Regions from separate parts of the Endozoicomonas sp. 8E genome, predicted to be linked through region 4. Evidence: predicted binding sites of a transcription regulator. Region 4 holds the regulator's gene; each other region holds the start of a gene.
The links. The regulator PhoB, encoded in region 4, activates phosphate uptake and scavenging genes when phosphate is short. The targets are predictions, from matches to a motif close to TGTCATANNNNTGTCANA.
Positions count from the first base shown of each region.

Region 1: a site for PhoB is predicted at 896-913, ahead of P6910_RS05005 (Na/Pi symporter). Genes of this name have one in related genera too.
Region 2: a site for PhoB is predicted at 1,235-1,252, ahead of pstS (phosphate ABC transporter substrate-binding protein PstS). Genes of this name have one in related genera too.
Region 3: a site for PhoB is predicted at 1,462-1,479, ahead of P6910_RS01580 (phosphate ABC transporter substrate-binding protein PstS family protein). Genes of this name have one in related genera too.

Region 1 covers NZ_CP120717.1:1,414,060-1,416,265, reverse strand. Annotated here, with positions in the region: gene moeA (molybdopterin molybdotransferase MoeA) at 1-731, shown strand, start outside; gene P6910_RS05005 (Na/Pi symporter) at 988-2,157, shown strand.
Region 2 covers NZ_CP120717.1:1,643,469-1,645,674, forward strand. Annotated here, with positions in the region: gene pstS (phosphate ABC transporter substrate-binding protein PstS) at 42-1,091, opposite strand; gene wecB (non-hydrolyzing UDP-N-acetylglucosamine 2-epimerase) at 1,968-2,206, shown strand, end outside.
Region 3 covers NZ_CP120717.1:413,348-415,553, forward strand. Annotated here, with positions in the region: gene P6910_RS01575 (Na+/H+ antiporter family protein) at 1-354, shown strand, start outside; gene P6910_RS01580 (phosphate ABC transporter substrate-binding protein PstS family protein) at 413-1,378, opposite strand; gene P6910_RS01585 (acyl-CoA thioesterase) at 1,863-2,206, shown strand, end outside.
Region 4 covers NZ_CP120717.1:7,071,511-7,073,716, reverse strand. Annotated here, with positions in the region: gene ubiA (4-hydroxybenzoate octaprenyltransferase) at 1-611, shown strand, start outside; gene phoB (phosphate regulon transcriptional regulator PhoB) at 952-1,641, shown strand; gene phoR (phosphate regulon sensor histidine kinase PhoR) at 1,686-2,206, shown strand, end outside.

The DNA.
Region 1 (2,206 bases), 1.7 Mb from region 4:
CATTGGGAATCCCTGAAGTTCCAGTCATTCGCAGAATAAAAGTAGCGCTCTTTTCCACGGGTGATGAACTGAAGCTGCCCGGTGAGACTCTCGGACAAGGCAATATATACGACAGCAACAGGTTTGCAGTATCAGCGATGCTCAAGCGACTGGGTGCAGAAGTGATTGACCTTGGAAAACTCCGTGATGACCGTCACGAGATCCGGAAAGCTTTTCTGGAAGCTGATCAGCAGGCTGATGCGGTTGTTACCTCTGGTGGAGTATCCGTAGGTGACGTTGACTTTGTCAAAGATATTCTCAGTGAAATAGGCCATACTTCCTTCTGGAGGCTGGCCATCAAACCCGGCAAACCGTTTGCCTTTGGCAAACTTCCCAACAGTGTTTTCTTTGGGCTACCGGGCAATCCGGTTTCCGCTACGGTGACTTTCCAACAGTTGGCAGTGCCCGCATTGCAACATATGATGGGAGCAGAACCCGCTCCTGCTGCTGAACTGCCAGCAACGTGTCTCACTCCCCTCAAGAAACAACCCGGTCGCCTGGAATTCCAGAGGGGCATTCTCTCAACCAACGAGAAGGGAGAAGCCGAGGTAGTAACATCGGGCAGTCAGGGGTCGGGGATTCTCCGATCCATGAGCATGGCTAATTGTTACATCATTTTGCCAGCTTCCCAGGGGAATGTTGAGGCAGGAGAAACGGTTAGAGTGCAGATGTTCGATAAACTTCTCAGGTAACCACTCGCTTTTCTGCAGGTTGTCGCAACACTCTGGTTCCCACGCTTTTGGGACCTTCGGGTTCCGGGTTGGAAAAGGCTGATCATAAAACGGGTACTGTCGTATTTCTTCAGTCTCTGCTCTGGTAGCCTGCCAGCCTCCTGGACAGGCGTCTTTTTTAAATATTTCAAAAAAATGTCATAACTGTAATATTTCTGAAACAAAACACTTATATTTTCACCATCATCTTTATTCACACAGCACCAAGGTGCAGAAAATGTCTGAAGCAATAAGTCAAGCCAGCACCAAAGCTGACTACAAATACACCAGCAGGCACTATGGCCGTATCTGGCTGAGAGTTATCCTCTGGATCTATGCTCTCCTGGTTGCCGTCAGCGTAGTGGGCTCCGGTTTTAAAATGGCCGTGGGCGGCGCAGAAGCCGCTGCAGAGCTGTTCAGCTTTGCCAACAACACTATGCTGGCACTGATTGCCGGTACCCTCGCCACGGCTCTGGTTCAGTCTTCCAGTACAGTGACCTCTATTATCGTTGGCCTCGTGGCTGGTGGCCTGCCGGTAGAAATGGCGATCCCTATGATAATGGGAGCCAATATTGGTACCACCATCACAAATACTCTGGTCAGTCTGGGTCACATGGGTTGCGACAAGTCCTTCAAGCGGGCCTTTGCTGCTTCGACAGTTCACGACTTCTTTAACTATCTGGCGGTTCTGATTCTGTTGCCTCTGGAATTGATGACCGGCTTCCTGAGCGATATTTCTCAGCATGTAGCCACACTGTTGGTGGGTGGCTCTGCTATTGATATGGGTAGCCTGAATTTCGTCAAGCCCCTGACCAAGCCGGCCGTGAATATTGTCAAGGATTTTGCAGGCCTCCTGCCCGACAGCACACTGGCTGGCCTGACCATGATCGCCTTTGGTATCTTCCTTATCTTCAGCTCGGTCGTAAGACTGGGCAAGCTGCTGAAAAAAGTTATGGTGGGTCGTGCCAGGGACGTTCTGCACAAGTCTATTGGTCGTGGTCCGGTTTCCGGTATTGCCTCCGGTACTGTTATGACCGTAATGGTGCAATCCTCTTCTACCACCACCAGTCTTATGGTTCCTCTGGTAGGCAGTGGCGTCTTCACCGTTCGTCAGATGTACCCTGTCACTCTGGGTGCCAACATAGGTACAACCATCACAGCGCTGCTTTCGGCAACGGCCATCGTCGGTGCAGACGCAGTGCACGCAATGACCATTGCCTTGGTACACCTGTTCTTCAACGTGTTTGCCGTAGCCCTTATCTATGGCCTCAAGTGGCTACGTGAGATTCCTCTCTATGCTGCAGAAAAATTGTCTGATCTGGCTATAAAAAACCGCGCTTATGCATTCCTGTATCTTTTGCTGGCCTTCTTTGTCATACCGGGCCTCGGGATTTTGATAGCCCAATAAAGCTTTCTTGATATTCTTAAGAAGCCCTGACCATGTCGGGGTTTCCTTT
Region 2 (2,206 bases), 1.9 Mb from region 4:
CTGTCGTTCGTTTCCTGTTTAAGAAAGGCTAGAATAACCGGTTACTTGATAATGGTTTGTCCGTTGCTGGTCAAGTCTTCTTTCCAGACATTCTCTACCATGTTAACTACGCTTTCAGGCATTGGGATGTAGTCCAGACCTTCTGCGAGTTCACCGCCATTCTCGTAGCTCCACTCGAAGAAGTCGATGATCTGCTCAGCTTTCTCGGCGTCAGCCTGATCTTTATGCATTAGGATAAAGGTCGCTGCTGTCATAGGCCAGGAGTCAGCACCAGGCTGGTTGTTCAGCAACAATTCGAACCCTGGAGCGTTCTGCCAGTCGGCATTGGCAGCGGCAGCCTGGAAAGTCTCCATGCTTGGCTTCAGGAACTTGCCATCAGCGCTGGCCAGCTGGGTGTAGGTCAGGTCGTTTTGTTTTGCAAAGGCATATTCTACATAACCGATAGCACCACGGGTACGGCCTACGAAGTTGGCGACACCAGCGTTACCATTACCACCGATAGTGGTCGCTGCTTTGGGCCAGGTGATGTCGGTGTTTCTGCCGATATTCTCACTCCACTCCGGGCTGATCTGGCTCAGATAGTCAGTGAAGTTGTAGGTGGTACCAGAACCATCGGAACGATGAACGACATAGATAGCCTGGGCAGGAATCTCAAGATCCGGGTTCAGAGCAGTGATGCGCTCATCATTCCACTTCTTGATTTTACCCAGGTAGATGTCTGCCAGAACTTCACCGGTCAGCTTCAGAGCACCTGGCTCAATGCCGGGAACGTTAATTACTGGAACAATAGCGCCCATCACCATTGGGAACTGGATCATCTCTTCTTTATCCAGTCGCTCTTCATTCAGAGGTGCGTCGCTGGCGCCAAAATCAACGGTCTTGGCCGTGATCTGACGGATACCACCGCCGGAACCGATGGCCTGATAGTTGATGCGAATACCGGTTTCTTTCTGGTATTCCTCAGCCCATTTGGCATAGATCGGATGAGGGAAACTGGCTCCCGCACCGTTGATAACTTCTGTCTTCGCAGATGCAGAGAAGGACGCTGCAGCCAGCATGGAGGACATTACAATAGACTTCAGTAACTTCACTTCTATTCTCCCCGAGAAACTCGCTTGGAGTGTACTTGCGTTTATTAAGAAAAATCTTCTGCCGCGCCGTTATCTGTCAGTGGGTTGTGCAAAATATTTTTCTGTTACCTCAAAATTTGATGGGTGCAAGAATAAAGGGGGAATATTTCAGTAATGTTACAGGTTTGTTTGGGTTTCATGACAATGGTGGTTTCTTAATCCAGAGAGCCTGATCTGCAGGGCAGGAGGCTTGCGAATAAGGTTTTATACACTCGAAAAATTTAAATTTACGGTAAATCAGGCCACTTTTAGGGCAGTATCTCTGAGATTAGTAGGTGTTTTTTCAGTCTCATAGTGGATTGGCGCTGTGCTTTTCTGACAACAGAGTTTGATTTTACAGTGTTCTAAAGTCCTTCTATAGCTACTGGATTTGTATGTGTGGCCAGCAGGTAAACGAGCGATGCCCATAAGCTTGCAAATAGTAAGTGATCGTTGTGAGCAAGAGTAGTCAGTATCTCAGTATCTTCAAAGGCGATGGGTGTATTCAAAATTTCATTGGGCCTGATATGTTCTTTAGTTGATATACTGGCCTCATATCAAGCTGTTTCTATTTTTTGATATTTGCACTTTTTTATTTTGTTGAAATGGACAGCAGTCTTGTCAATATGATAAAGAGAGATGAGAATTGCAATGATCTGGGTCAGATAAATGTCATTCCATAATTTGATATACTGCCCTCAACTCAAGCTGTTTCTATTTTTTGAAATTTGTGCCTTTTTGCTTTGCTTAACTGAGTCTGTCATCTTGTCAGCGTGATGAAGGTTGCAATGATCTGGGTCAGGTAAATATCATTATTAGAGGTGGTTAAGTTCGGAAAATATTAAATTAAACAAACAAATGCAAACTCACACTGACGTTACCATTGTTACAGGCACCCGCCCTGAGATTATAAAAATGGCACCTGTTTATCAGGAGTTAAAAAATCAGAATATTTTGGTCAGGTGGTGTCACAGCGGTCAGCATCGAGAACTTGCAGAGCAAGCATTTGAGTATTTCAAAATTGTTCCGAACCAAATGCTGTCTCGCCCTCCTGCCAGCAACTTATCTAGCCTTTTATCCGGTCTGATTCAGCAAGT
Region 3 (2,206 bases), 720 kb from region 4:
CAGATGTTTGTGGGAGGCAGTCAGGCCCTTGCGGCCATTCTTATGCTTCTGGTCGGATTGCTGATCACTATGGGTATTGGTTCTTCGTTCTCTACGGTTCCGATTATTGCCACTCTTTATGTGCCACTGGGCATGGAACTTGGTTTTACGCCACTGGCGATAGCCTGTCTTGTGGGAGTGGCAGGAGCATTAGGTGATGCAGGCTCTCCGGTTTCAGAATCTACCATTGGTCCCACTGCTGGTTTGAATGTGGATGGTCAGCACGACCACATCCGGGATTCGGTGATTCCCACCTTTTTACACTTTAATATTCCGATGATTATTTTTGGCTGGATTGCCGCCATGATACTTTGAGTGCCCTCAATAAAAACGGGGCCAGATGGCCCCGTGTGGATCACTCATGAATCTGTGATTACAGATCGAGTTCAGACAAATACTTTTCAACCACCTTGGCAGGCAGAGGGATGTAACCGTCTTTAACGACGACTTCCTGACCCTGCTGAGACAGTACCATCTTCAGAAATTCACCTTCCAGAGGAGACAACTTCTTGTTGGGCTGCTTGTTAACGTAAACGTACAGGAAACGAGACAGTGGATAAGAGTTGTTGACAGCGTTAGCAGGCGTTGCCTCAACGAATGACTGACCGGCTTTCTTGGCCAGAGGTACAGTACGTACGCTGGAAGTCTGGTAGCCGATACCGGAGTAGCCGATGCCGTTTACAGAAGCGCTGACAGACTGAACCACAGAGGCAGAACCAGGCTGTTCGTTGACGTTGTTACGGAAATCACCTTTACACAGGGCTTTCTTCTTGAAGTAACCGTAGGTGCCGGATACAGAGTTACGGCCGTATAACTGGATTGAGCGGTTTTTCCAGGCTCCGTCCAGACCGGCAGCACCCCAGGTGCTGATGTCTTTGTTGCCACCACACTTGCGAGTGGAGGAGAAAATAGCGTCCACTTGAGCCATGGTCAGACCCTTGATTGGGTTGTCCTTGTTGACGAAAACAGCCAGAGCGTCAATGGCGACCGGAACAGCAGTGGGCTTGTAGCCATGCTTCTTCTCAAAAGCTTCCAGTTCCTTGTCTTTCATCTTGCGGCTCATGGGGCCGATGTTGGACGTTCCTTCGGTCAGAGCGGGCGGAGCAGTAGAAGAACCGGCAGCCTGAATCTGTACGTTCACATTAGGATATTCACGCTTGAAATCTTCTGCCCACAGGGTCATCAGGTTAGCCAGAGTGTCAGAGCCGACACTGGACAGGTTGCCTGATACACCACTGGCTTTTTTATAAGTCGGGATCTCAGCGTCAATCTGACTGGCAGAGACGGCCTGGATTCCGGTCGCAAGGGCAATTGTTGTTATTAGAGCTTTAAGCTTCATTCGTATCTCTCCTAAAGGGATTTTTCAGCCTCTCTTATACAGCTACAGGCATTTGTCTACTGGCAAGAACTATAAGATGAAAATGTGACAGTTATATGAACGACAGTGAGAGCTTTATATTCGCAATAGGCATAATGTAAAATCATCGACTTTAACTCCCACTTGATTGTAGATTACTGACGAAATGCCAAGACAGGGTATAAACGTCTTCGAGTTGTTGATATCGAGTGGGCGTAATACCTCGTACTCTGAGGATTGGTATAAGCTCGGCTTACAAAGCATGCCTTCTGTGCTATTTTGCGTCCGCCGAGTGTTTTTAGCTATTACGCCACCTGAGAAGAGAAGTAAAATACCTTCAGGTGGAAAAGCTTCACGATCAGGAAGATCCTGAGCGCAAGAAACAACCTGATGCTCTGTTTGATATATAAGGATTTTCAGAGTCAGTTGCGCCAAAAAATAAAAACATTAAATGCTAGAGAGCAATATGGAATTGGATAATGATCTTGCTCCCGGACCTCAGGGAGAACTGACACTGAAAGTGCTGGCGGACTACCAATCCGTTAATACGACAGGCGATGTCTTTGGTGGCTGGGTGGCCATGCAGATCGACCAGGCTGGCGCAATCATGGCCAGAAAGATTGCCACAGGACGTGTTGTCACCGTCAGTATCGGCAGTATGAGTTTTATGCGCTCAGTTAAAATGGGCGATATTCTTGCGCTGTTCACCCGGGTGACAGAGGTCGGCAAAACGTCGATTCGAGTGGTCGTGGAAGCCTGGGTTGAAGATAAACATGGTCGCGCCAAGCTCACTGAAACCAATATGGTTTT
Region 4 (2,206 bases):
TGGTAACGGGTAAAATTCAGGAAAAAGAAGCGCTGATTTATTTCTCCGGCATGGTGCTTTTGTCTTTCATTCTCGTACTCTTTACCAATACCCTTACCGTCCAGCTCTCTTTTGCCGGATTTTTGCTGGCCTTGGCTTACCCTTTTGCAAAAAGACACACTCATCTGCCCCAGGTGGTTTTGGGGGCTGCTTTTGGCTGGTCGATCCCCATGGCTTTTGCGGCTCAGAGTGGCGCCTTGGGAAACATCGCCTGGCTGATGTTTCTGGCCAATCTCTTCTGGACGGTGGCTTACGATACTCAATACGCCATGGTGGACCGTGACGATGATCTGAAAGTGGGGATCAAGTCCACAGCCATTCTATTTGGGGAGATGGATAACCTGATCGTAGGTTGCCTGCAGGTACTTACCCTGATGACACTGGCCATGGTAGGCCATCAACTGGAGTCAGGTGCTCTCTATTATCTTTCACTGTTGGCTGTTGCAGCCCTTTTCGTTTATCAGCAATGGTTAACCCATCGTCGTGAGCGTGACGCCTGCTTCAGGGCATTTCTTAATAACCACTGGGTCGGAGCCATTGTATTTGCGGGTCTCGTGTTGAGTTATCTTTGATCTTCAAACTTCAATCTGGCTTGAAGTTTGGTAAGTATTGCTACTTATGGCGGCTGCCGGGACAAATGGCGAAAAGCCTTATCCTGCAGACCCTGAGGGATCTTTTTATTTTTAAGCCGTGATATCAGCCTGGAGTGTGTCATCTGCCTGTAACATTTCAAAGGTGTAATGTCCGGTGTATAGTGCGGTTGATCAAAGTAGTGAGAAACAGCCCTGAGCGATCGGAAGGGTGTTGCCCGAAATATTACCCTCCCGGTAAGCCCCAATGAGCTGTAGCTGATAGACGCCAGAACGTCACCGCCGAAATCGAATCGACAGATAAGATAACAGGTAGAGATTAATGCCAGGAAAGACCATTCTGATCGTAGATGACGAAGCACCGATTCGCGAAATGGTGACCGTTGCTCTGGAAATGGCAGGTTATGACTGTCTTGAGGCAGCAGATGCCAAGGAAGCGCACTCTCTGATTGTGGATAACAAACCCGATCTGATCTTGCTGGACTGGATGTTACCAGATGTCTCCGGAATTGAGCTGGCCCGCCGTCTGAAGCGCAGTGAGCTGACGTCTGAAATACCCATCGTTATGTTGACGGCCAAAGGTGAAGAAGACCACAAAATCCAGGGGCTTGAAACCGGTGCCGATGACTATATCACCAAGCCTTTTTCTCCCCGTGAGCTGGCTGCCCGTTTAAAAGCGGTTCTTCGTCGTACAGGTGGCTTTGATAACCAGTCGCCCATTGTCATCAACGGGTTGGAACTGGACCCTGTCAGTCACAGAGTCTCCATCGATGGCTCACCTGCTGAAATAGGACCTACCGAGTACCGTTTGCTGCAGTTTTTCCTGACGCACCAGGAGCGCGCCTATACCCGTGGGCAGTTGCTGGATCAGGTCTGGGGTGGCAACGTTTATGTGGAAGAGCGAACCGTTGATGTACACATTCGACGCTTGCGTAAAGCCTTAGGTGATAACTATGAAGCCTTTGTGCAAACGGTTCGTGGTACTGGATATCGTTTCTCAACGAGGGTGTAAAACTTTTATGCTCAGCGCTCAGCAGTCATCTGGCCGGGAGTAATATGACAACAATTTCAAAAACTCATTTGCTGAGCCGCCTGATCGCTTACCTGATTGTCGGGTTTTCCCTGGGCTGGTTGTTTGGAGAGCCTTTTTTAGGGCTCTGTGTGGTTATGGGAGGTTATTTTGTCTGGAGCTTCCGTCAACTCTTCAAGCTGCTGGACTGGCTGAATGACCCCAGGGCCAGAAGCAAAGAGCCCCCGGAGAGCAAAGGGTTCTGGGGTGAAATTTTTGATGGCATCTATCGATTGCAGAAACAACACAGTCGTTCCCGGCAAAAGCTGGCCGGAGTGATTGAACGCGTTCAGGAATCAACCGCTGCGCTGAACGACGGTGTTGTGATGATAGATAATCAGAGCAACCTGGAATGGTGGAATCCTGCCGCTGGAATGTTGATGGGGTTTAAGACGCCTGACGATCAGGGGCAGTTGATTACCAACCTGCTACGTGATCCAAGGTTTGCTGACTACTTTGAGCAGGGTGGTTATCAAAAAGCCCTTGAGATCCCCTCTCCAATCAACCC